DNA from 2 places in the Enterocloster sp. genome. Region 2 is predicted to be linked to the other one. Evidence: riboswitches for the same ligand, from Rfam matches in the RefSeq annotation. Region 2 holds a riboswitch; the other holds the start of a gene.
What was found. A riboswitch is a leader RNA that binds a small molecule or an ion and turns the genes downstream of it on or off. The one in region 2 is predicted to bind lysine.
Positions count from the first base shown of each region.

Region 1: another riboswitch for lysine. It lies ahead of dapA (4-hydroxy-tetrahydrodipicolinate synthase); the one in region 2 lies ahead of ACZM6M_RS03625 (alanine/glycine:cation symporter family protein).

Region 1 is NZ_DBMACH010000010.1:38,055-43,280, forward strand. Features, by position in the region: gene ACZM6M_RS11675 (single-stranded DNA-binding protein) at 58-696, shown strand; gene ACZM6M_RS11680 (cob(I)yrinic acid a,c-diamide adenosyltransferase) at 832-1,329, shown strand; lysine riboswitch at 1,375-1,548, shown strand; gene dapA (4-hydroxy-tetrahydrodipicolinate synthase) at 1,717-2,604, shown strand; gene dapB (4-hydroxy-tetrahydrodipicolinate reductase) at 2,670-3,428, shown strand; gene ACZM6M_RS11695 (hypothetical protein) at 3,547-3,879, shown strand; gene ACZM6M_RS11700 (hypothetical protein) at 4,031-4,408, shown strand; gene purB (adenylosuccinate lyase) at 4,542-5,226, shown strand, end outside.
Region 2 is NZ_DBMACH010000002.1:175,364-180,589, forward strand. Features, by position in the region: partial or broken gene ACZM6M_RS03610 (GlgC family sugar phosphate nucleotidyltransferase) at 1-72, opposite strand, end outside; partial or broken gene ACZM6M_RS03615 (glucose-1-phosphate adenylyltransferase) at 69-1,010, opposite strand; gene ACZM6M_RS03620 (GNAT family N-acetyltransferase) at 1,226-1,816, opposite strand; lysine riboswitch at 1,959-2,128, shown strand; gene ACZM6M_RS03625 (alanine/glycine:cation symporter family protein) at 2,244-3,725, shown strand; gene ACZM6M_RS03630 (amidohydrolase) at 3,743-5,226, shown strand, end outside.

The DNA.
Region 1 (5,226 bases), on a different contig from region 2:
GTGCATACGGGAAAATTGTAACCCGGAGTGAAATTGGAAAATAAGAGGAGAAGTACAATGGCAGAAAAAATGATTGAAAACAATAGGGTGAGCGTGATCGGAGAAATCGTATCGGAGTTCTCCTTCAGCCACGAGGTATTTGGCGAAGGGTTTTACATGGTGGATCTGTCGGTAAACCGTCTCAGCGAACAGGCCGATGTAATTCCGCTTATGGTGTCGGAACGTCTTATGGATGTCCATAAGGATCTGCGGGGGAGCACCATCGAGGCAGTGGGGCAGTTCCGGTCCTATAACCGCCATGAGGGTGTAAAAAACCGCCTGATGCTGTCTGTTTTTGCCAGAGAGATTCGTTTTCTGGATGAATTTACGGATTACACCAGAACCAACCAGATCTTCCTGGACGGTTACATATGCAAGCCTCCGATCTACCGAAAAACCCCTCTTGGACGAGAGATTGCAGATCTTCTGCTGGCAGTTAACCGTCCTTATGGAAAATCAGATTACATACCTTGTATCAGCTGGGGAAGAAATGCCCGCTTTGCCTCCGGCTTTACGGTAGGCACCCGAGTCCGTATCTGGGGAAGAGTCCAGAGCAGGGAATATACAAAAAAGCTCAGCGAGACAGAGTGTGAAAAGAGGGTGGCATACGAGGTTTCTATCAGCAAGCTGGAATGCGGCGAGGAGTCGGATCAATAAATTCTCTTACGATTTCCTTACGGAAAATATAAGAAATATTTGCATTATTTCTTATATTGTGCTAGAGTGTGTGTTGTGAATTGATGTTCCAGACACACATAGGGAAGGTGTCCGGAAGGCAGTATGAGGTGCATGATGATGAAAGACAGTACGATACAGGTGATCTGCGGACCGGGTAAGGGGAAAACGGCCAGCGCTCTGGGAAGAGGGATCAGCGCCCTGATCCATGGAAAAAATGTGATCATGGTTCAGTTTTTAAAGGGTTCTATGGATTCCGACAACATGGAAGTATTAAAACGTCTGGAACCGGAATTTAAACTGTTCCGTTTTGAAAAATCTCCTGTGGTTTTTGATCAGCTTTCTGAAGAGGAAAAAGAGGAAGCCAGGATCAATATCCGCAATGGGCTGAATTTTTCAAAAAAGGTTCTTGTAACCGGAGAATGCGATATCCTGATCCTGGATGAGATCCTGGGGATCCTGGATGAAGGGATTCTCACCCTGGAGGAGCTGTGCGCCCTGATCGGCCAGGCAAGACAGTCGGAGGCCGAGCTGATCATGACAGGAACCGTTTATCCGGCGGCTTTGGATGAATGGGTGGATGAGGTGACGAAGCTTCAGACGCGATTTGAGTAAGTTCCCTGTTGACATCTATTTTTAATGATGATAGGATAAGACTATAGACAGAGTAGAGGCTGCGCTGATCATGAATATCGGTTTGGATGTGGCAGGCACAGAAGAAAAGCCGTGAAAGGGAAAAGCGCCGAAGGAGCGGTTATCCTGCAGGATCGTTTCTGGGTGCAGGATGAAGAATCCTGTGACTGTCATCCAGGTGGATGGAGAGCTACCAGAAGATATGTATCCGCAGTAAGAACGGGTTTGTATGGGAAGGGCTGAAACATTTACCTCAGCCCTTCTTTTTTCGCTGGTACGGGGGCGAAAACCGGTGCGGGATATGTACACTTTGTTTATCATGCGCATTTACTGATGGTAAATAAGACTGTAAAAAAGGAGAAGATAAGCATGGCTGTTTTTGAAGGAGCTGGCGTTGCGCTGATTACGCCTTTTAAGGAAAACGGAGAAGTAAATTACGATAAGCTGGAGGAGATCGTAGAGGAGCAGATCGCAGGCGGTACCGATGCGATCATTGCCTGCGGAACTACAGGAGAGGCATCTACCATGACCCATGAAGAGCATCTGGATGTGATCGGCTTTATCTGTGATGTGACCAAAAAGAGAATTCCGGTTGTGGCAGGAACAGGCTCAAACTGTACACAGACCGCCATTTACCTGTCAAAGGAGGCCGAGGAAAGGGGGGCAGACGGTATCCTGGTTGTATCTCCCTATTACAACAAGGCGACCCAGAAGGGACTCAAGGCTCATTTTACTGCTGTGGCAGATGCAGTAAAAATACCCATGATCCTTTACAATATTCCCGGAAGAACCGGTGTAAATATCCAGCCTGAGACCATTGCTTCTCTTTGCCGTGAAGTAGACAATATAGTGGGTGTAAAGGAAGCTACCGGCAATTTTTCCGGTATTGCCCAGCTGATGAACCTGACCGATGGAAACTGCGACGTATATTCAGGAAATGACGATCAGATCGTGCCTCTTTTATCTTTAGGCGGAAAGGGCGTTATCTCTGTTCTCTCCAATGTGGCTCCTTCACAGGCTCATGAAATCTGTGCCTCCTATTTTGCAGGAGATGTAAAAAAGAGCGCCCGGATGCAGTTAGAGGCGATTCCTTTAATTAACGCCCTGTTCTGTGAGGTAAATCCTATCCCCGTAAAGGCCGCCATGAACCTGATGGGAAAAGAAGTAGGACCGCTGCGCATGCCTCTGACCGAGATGGAGCCGGAGCATCAGGAAATTCTTAAAAAGGCCATGAAGGAATACGGCATTCTGGCATAAAACGTTTGAAAAGAGCCCTGGGCCTTGCCAAAAGAAGACTCAGTAAAGAAAGGATACCACAGAAAATGATCAATCTTATCATGCACGGCTGCAACGGCGCTATGGGACGGGTGATTTCCGCCATGGCACAGGAAATGGACGGAATCCGGATCGCTGCGGGCGTTGATCTGAATACGGAAAAAAATTATGATTATCCGGTATATGCCTCTTTGGGAGAGTGTACAGAGGCTGCGGACGCAGTGGTGGATTTTGCTTCTGCAAAGGCAGTGGACGAACTTTTGGATTACTGTCTGGAAAAAGAGCTTCCTCTGGTGCTGTGTACCACAGGACTTACAGAAGAACAGTTAAAAAGGGCAGAGGATGCCAGCAAAAGGATTCCGGTTCTTCGCTCTGCCAATATGTCTCTTGGTGTAAATCTGCTTTTAAAGCTGATTCAGGACGCGGCAAAGGTATTGGGAAATGCGGGCTTTGATATGGAAATCGTAGAGAAGCACCATAACCAGAAAAAGGATGCTCCCAGCGGAACTGCTCTTGCGATGGCAGAAGCGGTGAATGAAGCCATGGGCGGTCTGTATCATTTCGTAACAGACAGAAGCAGTATCCACGAAAAAAGAGATGGAAAAGAAATCGGTATTTCCTCTGTACGGGGAGGCTCGATCGTAGGAGAACATGATATGATCTATGCCGGAAAGGATGAAGTTATTACGATCAGCCATACGGCCTATTCAAAAGCCATTTTTGCAAAAGGAGCTTTAGAGGCGGCAAAGTTTCTGGCCGGAAAACAGCCGGGACTTTATACCATGACAGATGTGATCGGTCTGTAAACAGGAATAAAACTTTTTTGGGAGCTTATACTAAGTGTATCTGAACGTAAGGTTTGGATACACTTTTTTAATAGGGCACCGGACAGAAAACGATGCCTGGAGCACGAAAGGAGAATGTATGATGAAAAAGATCCGACCTGTTATGATGGTACTGTTGATTGCCGTGCTTGCATCATCCCTTACAGCATGCGGCAGCAGAGATTCCAAGCAGCCTACAGCTTCTTCGGGAACACCGGGAACCTCTGCCTCCTACAGCACAGAGACAGACCAGGGCGCAGCCGCAAATGAAACTGAAAATACGGACGCCACATCCCGGTCTGAAACAGATACCACCGGGGAAGGGGTCATGGACGGGATTGCAGATGATGTGAGAAAAGGCGTAGAGGACATAAAAAGGGATATAATGGATACAACTGAATCTGAGTCCACAGCCGAGACACAAAACCGGTAAATAAAATCATTTAAAACCGGAGGACAGACGGAAAATCTCCCTGAGCATTTGGAGAACAGATACAGCTTTCGAAGCTTCAGGGAGATTTTTTTGTTGCAGTCAGGCGGATTTACGTCTATAATGCAGTCAGGAGTGCGTGGGAAAGGAAACCATGAACAAAAGAGAACGGAACCGCTGTTTAAAAAGAAGACGTAAAAAGGCCGTATACAGATGGAAAGCTGTAAGAAAAAACAGGCAGCGCGAAAAGCGGCAGGAAAAAGACAAAAAAGGGCGTTTGGGGGTTCGGATGCTTATATTTGTCTGTATCTGTCTGGAGACGGCCTCGGCAAAGGACTGGCAGTCTGGAAACCGCACAGCAGAAATCCGTATAGACAGCCTGCCCGCATTCATAGAAATCCATCCCTTTTATGAAGAAGAATTTCGCAGGGAGAAAGAGAACGCCAGCCGGACAGAGCAGGGGATTTCCCTGTTTTTAAAAGAAGGGCGCATAGTATTTTTTCGGATTCACGAGGAAGCCTGTGATGATTAGAAGGGCAGAGATGATTTATTAGGAATTTTAATGACTGTCTGTCTTGTGTTCAAAATAAGAAAGTATTATAATTTCTTCTGAATCATAGCATATTTATATATAAAACTTATAACAAACAGATGGAGGATAAGACATGAGCAATCATGATACGTATGTAAGCCCGCTTTCAGAGCGTTATGCCAGCAGGGAGATGCAGTATATTTTTTCACCGGATATGAAATTTAAGACATGGAGACGCTTGTGGATTGCTCTGGCTGAGACAGAAAAGGAGCTAGGCCTTAATATTACCCAGGAGCAGATTGATGAGCTGAAGGCCCATGCAGATGAAATCAACTATGATGTGGCAAAGGCCCGTGAGAAAGAAGTGCGCCATGATGTGATGAGCCATGTGTACGCATATGGCACCCAGTGCCCGAAGGCAAAGGGCATCATCCATCTGGGAGCTACCTCCTGCTATGTAGGAGATAATACCGATGTGATCATTATGACAGAGGCATTAAAGCTGGTCCGCAGAAAGCTGCTGAATGTACTGGCGGAGCTGGCAGCGTTTGCGGATAAATATAAGAATCTGCCCACTCTGGCATTTACCCATTTCCAGCCGGCTCAGCCTACTACTGTAGGAAAAAGGGCAGCCCTCTGGATGATGGAGTTAAAGCTGGATCTGGACGATCTGGATTATCTTATCGGATCCATGCGCCTGTTAGGCTCCAAGGGAACTACAGGCACACAGGCCAGTTTTCTGGAACTCTTTGACGGCGATCATGAGCGCTGCCGCAGACTGGATCAGCGGATCGCGGAAAAGATGGGCTTTGAGGGCT
Region 2 (5,226 bases):
TACATAGCCGCGGATAAAGGCTGTATTGATGAGATCGATCAAGAGTTCTCTTGACATAACGCAGATATGAAGAGTACGGAGTGGCGTACGGTGCCTGCAATACGGCAGCCGTCGGTGATCATGGAGTTTTCTACAACGCCTCCGTCTGAAATCTTGTGTCCGGTCATACCGCTGTTACGGCTATAAATCTTCCAGTTTTCGTCAAACAGGTTGATGCCGCTGTGCTCCGGATCCAGAACCTCCATATTGGCCTCCCAGAGAGAAGGAATCGTTCCTACATCCTTCCAGTAGCCGTCAAAGTGGTAGGCGTACATCCTGCGTCCGTCCTTTAAGAGATTAGGGATGATATTGTTGCCGAAATCATTTTCAGAATCCGGATCTTCCTCATCTTCAATGAGATATTTTCTTAAAATATCCCAGTTAAAGATATAGATACCCATAGATGCCAGATTGGATTTAGGATTTTTGGGTTTTTCCTGGAATTCGGTGATGCGGTCGTTTTCATCCGCTACCATCAGGCCAAAGCGGGAAGCATCCTCCCAGGGGACTTCCATGACAGCCACGCTGAATTCCGCATTCTTTTCCTTATGGAAGCGGAGAAAATCGCTGTAATCCTGCTTACAGATCTGATCGCCAGAAAGGATGATCACATACTGGGGATCATAGCGTTCAATAAAGGATATATTCTGATAAATTGCATTGGCTGTACCCTTGTACCAGTCCGAGCCGGAGGCTTTCTGATAGGGCGGAAGCACATGAACTCCGCCGTGAAGGCGGTCCAGATCCCAGGGCTGTCCATTTCCGATATATTCATTCAGTACCAGAGGCTGGTACTGGGTCAGGATACCTACTGTGTCAATTCCTGAATTTACGCAGTTTGACAGCGGAAAGTCGATAATACGGTATTTTCCGCCAAAAGGAACTGCAGGTTTTGCCAGCTTTTGAGTCAGGGCATAAAGCCGTGAACCCTGGCCGCCGGCAAGCAGCATTGCGATCATTTCTTTTGCCATTTCAAATTCTCCCCTTGTATAGTAGTGACGCCTCGGTCCACAGAACACATAAGCCACTCTGCTTACCGGGCAGCATTCCCAACGAAAAACATTTCAGGAATGTTCTGTTAGAATTGTAGCACAAATCGGTAAAAACGGACAGTATTTTGTAAAAAAAGAACATGAATACAATATTCAAAAGACAAAGTGCAAAATCATGCATAATAGAAGATGCTTTAAACAGGCATCCGGTGAAGCAGTTCCTGGAAAGGGATAATGGGTTCTGCATGGCCGGAATGGGGGCCAAGCTGTTTTTCCATCCAGATCATACTGTACCAGCGGTCGAATTTATAGCCGCAGTTTTTAAACATTCCTGCCAGTTCATAGCCCAGATGGCGGTGGAAATCAGCGCTGTTTCTGGTAAGATATTCATCTTCCTTATCCGGCCATGCGATGCAGGCGTAAAGATTGAGGATATTCTGGGCAGTAAGTGCGTGCTCCAGAGCTTCATAGAGTTTTTTTCCAATCCCTGTGCCGCGGGCATCAGTCCGTATATAAATGGAAACCTCAGCGCACCAGTCATAGGCTGCCCGTTCATGAAAAGGGCCTGCATAAGCATAGCCTAAAAGCTGTCCGTCTTTTTCTGCTGCCAGATAGGGGTAGCGCTTTAAGGTGTGGCGGATCCGGCGGGTAAATTCCTCCACAGTGGGAACCTCATATTCAAAGGTAATGGCAGTATGCTCCACATAGGGACGGTAAATATCAAGGAGAGCCTGGCTGTCAGCGGTGGAAACGGGGCGAATGGTGATGGGTGGTGTGAGTGACATAATGTGTACCTCCGGATAAAACATATGATTTTTTAGTATAGGACGAAAAAAAGATTGTATCAAGTGAAATTTGGCCGAAGAAATAAACTTGCAAAAACAGTTGACAGCCAGCGTGAAACCAGCTATGATACTACAAAAAGAGTACGGCAATAGAGGTGCGGATACTATCAGTACCTGTTTGGAGGCAGCGAAGCCAGGGAAGAGCAGGGAAAGGAGGAGCCGCCGAAATGTACTGCTTTCGCAGGCAGTATGTTGGGGTGCAGTCGAACAGGCTGCACACTCTCACCAAACGGTGGAGGCGCTATTGTTTCATGGATGGATGATTTATGGAGCAGTGGGATGCAAAAACCGCTGCTCCTTTTTTGCGGGCAGAGCCCAGGTGGAATAGATTGCTGTACATAAACAAAAGAAAAGGGGGATCATAAAAATGATCGAATTTCTCAACTGGTTAGACGGCGTCCTGTGGGGGCTTCCGTTAATCGTACTGATGATTTCTACCGGTATTTATTTCACAGTCCGTTCCGGATTCTTTCAGTTCAGGCGCTTTGGCTGGATTTTAAAGAATACCGGTGGCACGATTTTAAACAAAAAAAGCCAGAAGCAGGAGGATAATGCAAAGGGAATGTTAAGTTCCTTTGAAGCAATTTCCACAGCAATCGGCGGTACGGTAGGCTTTGGAAATATTGCCGGTGTGGCTACGGCAGTTGCGGCAGGAGGCCCTGGCGCTGTGCTGTGGATGTGGCTGTCTGCCTGTCTTGGAATGATCTTGAAGCAGGTAGAGGTAACGCTGGGCTGCTATTACCGCCATACCAATGAAAAGGGTGAATATTACGGCGGCCCTACCTATTATATGGAGCGGGGACTGGGAGAGGAGCGCCGCTGGGGAAAGCTGTGGCTGATACCGGCAGTTATTTTCGGCGCAGGTATTTTCTCTACATTCTTTGTAACCTCCTCTACGCTGACTGCTTCCCAGGTGGTAGCAGGAGCCTTTAAAATGGATACGGTGAATATCGGAGGCTTTCAGATTGAGGGCGTTATTCTGGTGGGAGCGGCTCTTTGCGTTCTGACCTATATTGTAACGGACGGAGGCACCAAAAAGATTGCGTCTTTGTTCAGCAAGCTGGTCCCCTTAATGAGCGTTTTCTACATTTTAATGGGAATTGGCATGATTCTGGCAAATCTTTCCAGAGTGCCCTCTGTGTTTGCTGCCATTGTAACAAATGCGTTCACTGGTACGGCAGCCATCGGCGGCTTTGCCGGCTGTGCAGTCAGTGAGATGATCCGGGTAGGTATGGCACGTTCCGTATACTCCAATGAGGCCGGCTGGGGTACTTCTCCCATGATCCATTCCTCTGCCAGAACACCCCATCCTGTTGCACAGGGACTTTGGGGTTCCTTTGAAGTATTTTTTGATACCTTTGTAGTCTGCTCCATCACATCTGTTTCTGTGCTTTTAAGCGGAAACTGGACCAACGGCACAGACGGCGGCACTCTGGCATTAAGCGCCTTTTCCCAGAGTTTTGGTACTGCAGGAAGCCTGCTTTTAGCTTTGATCATGGTTATTTTTACTGTCACCACCTCCGGCGGCTGGTTTACCTACTATCTGTCAATCCTGGAGCACCTTTGCAAAAAGGAAGGCCCCATGAAAAAAGTGATGCTGAAGCTGTTTTACGCAGTCCGTGCGCTTCCGGGCCTTATCTGGACGATTTATCTGGTAAAGACAAATAATCAGGGCTTTATCTGGACCGTGGTAGACATTACTTCTGCCATTCCCACCTTTGTGAATGTGGCTGTGATCCTGCTGCTGTCAAAGGACTATTTCCGTCTGTTAAAGGATTATAAGGCACGGTATCTTGGAGAGGGAACAGCAGAGCCGGATGCCTGCCTGTTCTATGAAGAAAAGCACTGACGAAAGGAGAATGTGCCATGAAACATATTTATTTTAATGGAAAGGTTTATACAGGCAGTCTTCCGCTGGCTGAGGCCTTTGCGGTAGAAAATGGTAAATTTATCTTTGCCGGTTCCAGCAAATCCGTTCTAAAACTGGCCGGGGAGGGAGATGTGTGTACCGATCTTAAGGGCCGTTTTGTATGCAGCGGTTTTAATGACAGCCATATGCATCTTTTAGGATACGGAAACAGCCTGTGTTCTGCCCGGCTGGCTGCCCGTACAGAGAGCCTGGCGGATATGCTTCAGTGCCTAAAGGAGTTTTACAGGGAGAATCCCTGCGCAGAGGGTGAATGGCTGATGGGCCGGGGATGGAATCAGGATTATTTTACAGATGCAGACCGGATGCCGGACCGTCATGATCTGGATCAGGTATCAGAGGACGTGCCCGTCTGTGCGGTCCGGGCCTGCGGTCACTGTCTGGTCGTAAATACAAAGGCATTACAGCTGCTTGGCATCACAAAGGATACGCCCCAGCCGGAGGGCGGATGTATCGGTATGGATGAGGAGGGGCCGGACGGCCGTTTCTTTGACAATGCCATGGATCTGGTGTACCATGCAATTCCCGTTCCGGATAAGGAAGGGATCAAAAACAGGATCCGTCTGGCCTGCAGGGCTTTAAATTCCTACGGTGTTACCAGCAGCCAGACGGATGACTACTGCATGTACCGGGATGTGCCGTGGCAGACTGTGAATGAGGCCTACAGGGAGCTGGAGGCAGAGGGAGAGCTTACGGTTCGTGTCTATGAACAGTGTAACTTCACAGAGCTTTCAGAGCTTAAAGCTTTTGTAGAGGCGGGAAATGTCACGGGCAGCGGTACAGAGCTTTTTAAGGTCGGGCCTCTTAAGATGCTGGGAGACGGAGCATTGGGAGCCAGAACTGCGTATCTGAGCCGCCCTTATGCGGATGATCCGTCCACCTGCGGGATCCCTGTATTTTCCCAGGAGGTTTTTGACGAAATGATCGGCTATGCAAATGCGCACGGAATGCAGGCAGCCGTCCATGCCATCGGAGATGCCTGTCTGGACCGTGTTTTAGATGCCTATGAAAAGGCATTAAAGGAGCATCCGAGAGAGGATCACCGCCATGGGATTGTTCACTGCCAGATTACCCGTCCGGATCAGCTTGAGCGGATTGCCCGCTTAAAGCTTCATGTGTATGCCCAGAGTATTTTTCTGGATTATGATAATCATATTGTAAAAGACAGAGTGGGAGAGGAACTGGCATCGACCAGCTACAGCTGGAAAACCCTTATGAAACAGGGGGTTTCTGTCAGCAACGGTACGGACTGTCCGGTGGAGCTGCCCGACGCTCTGGCTTCTATGGAGTGTGCCGTGACCCGCACTACCATAAAGGATCATGTAGGACCCTATCTTCCAGATGAAGCTTTTACAGTGCAGGAAGCTCTTGACAGCTATACGATCCGTGGGGCAGAAGGAAGCTTTGAGGAGAAGATAAAAGG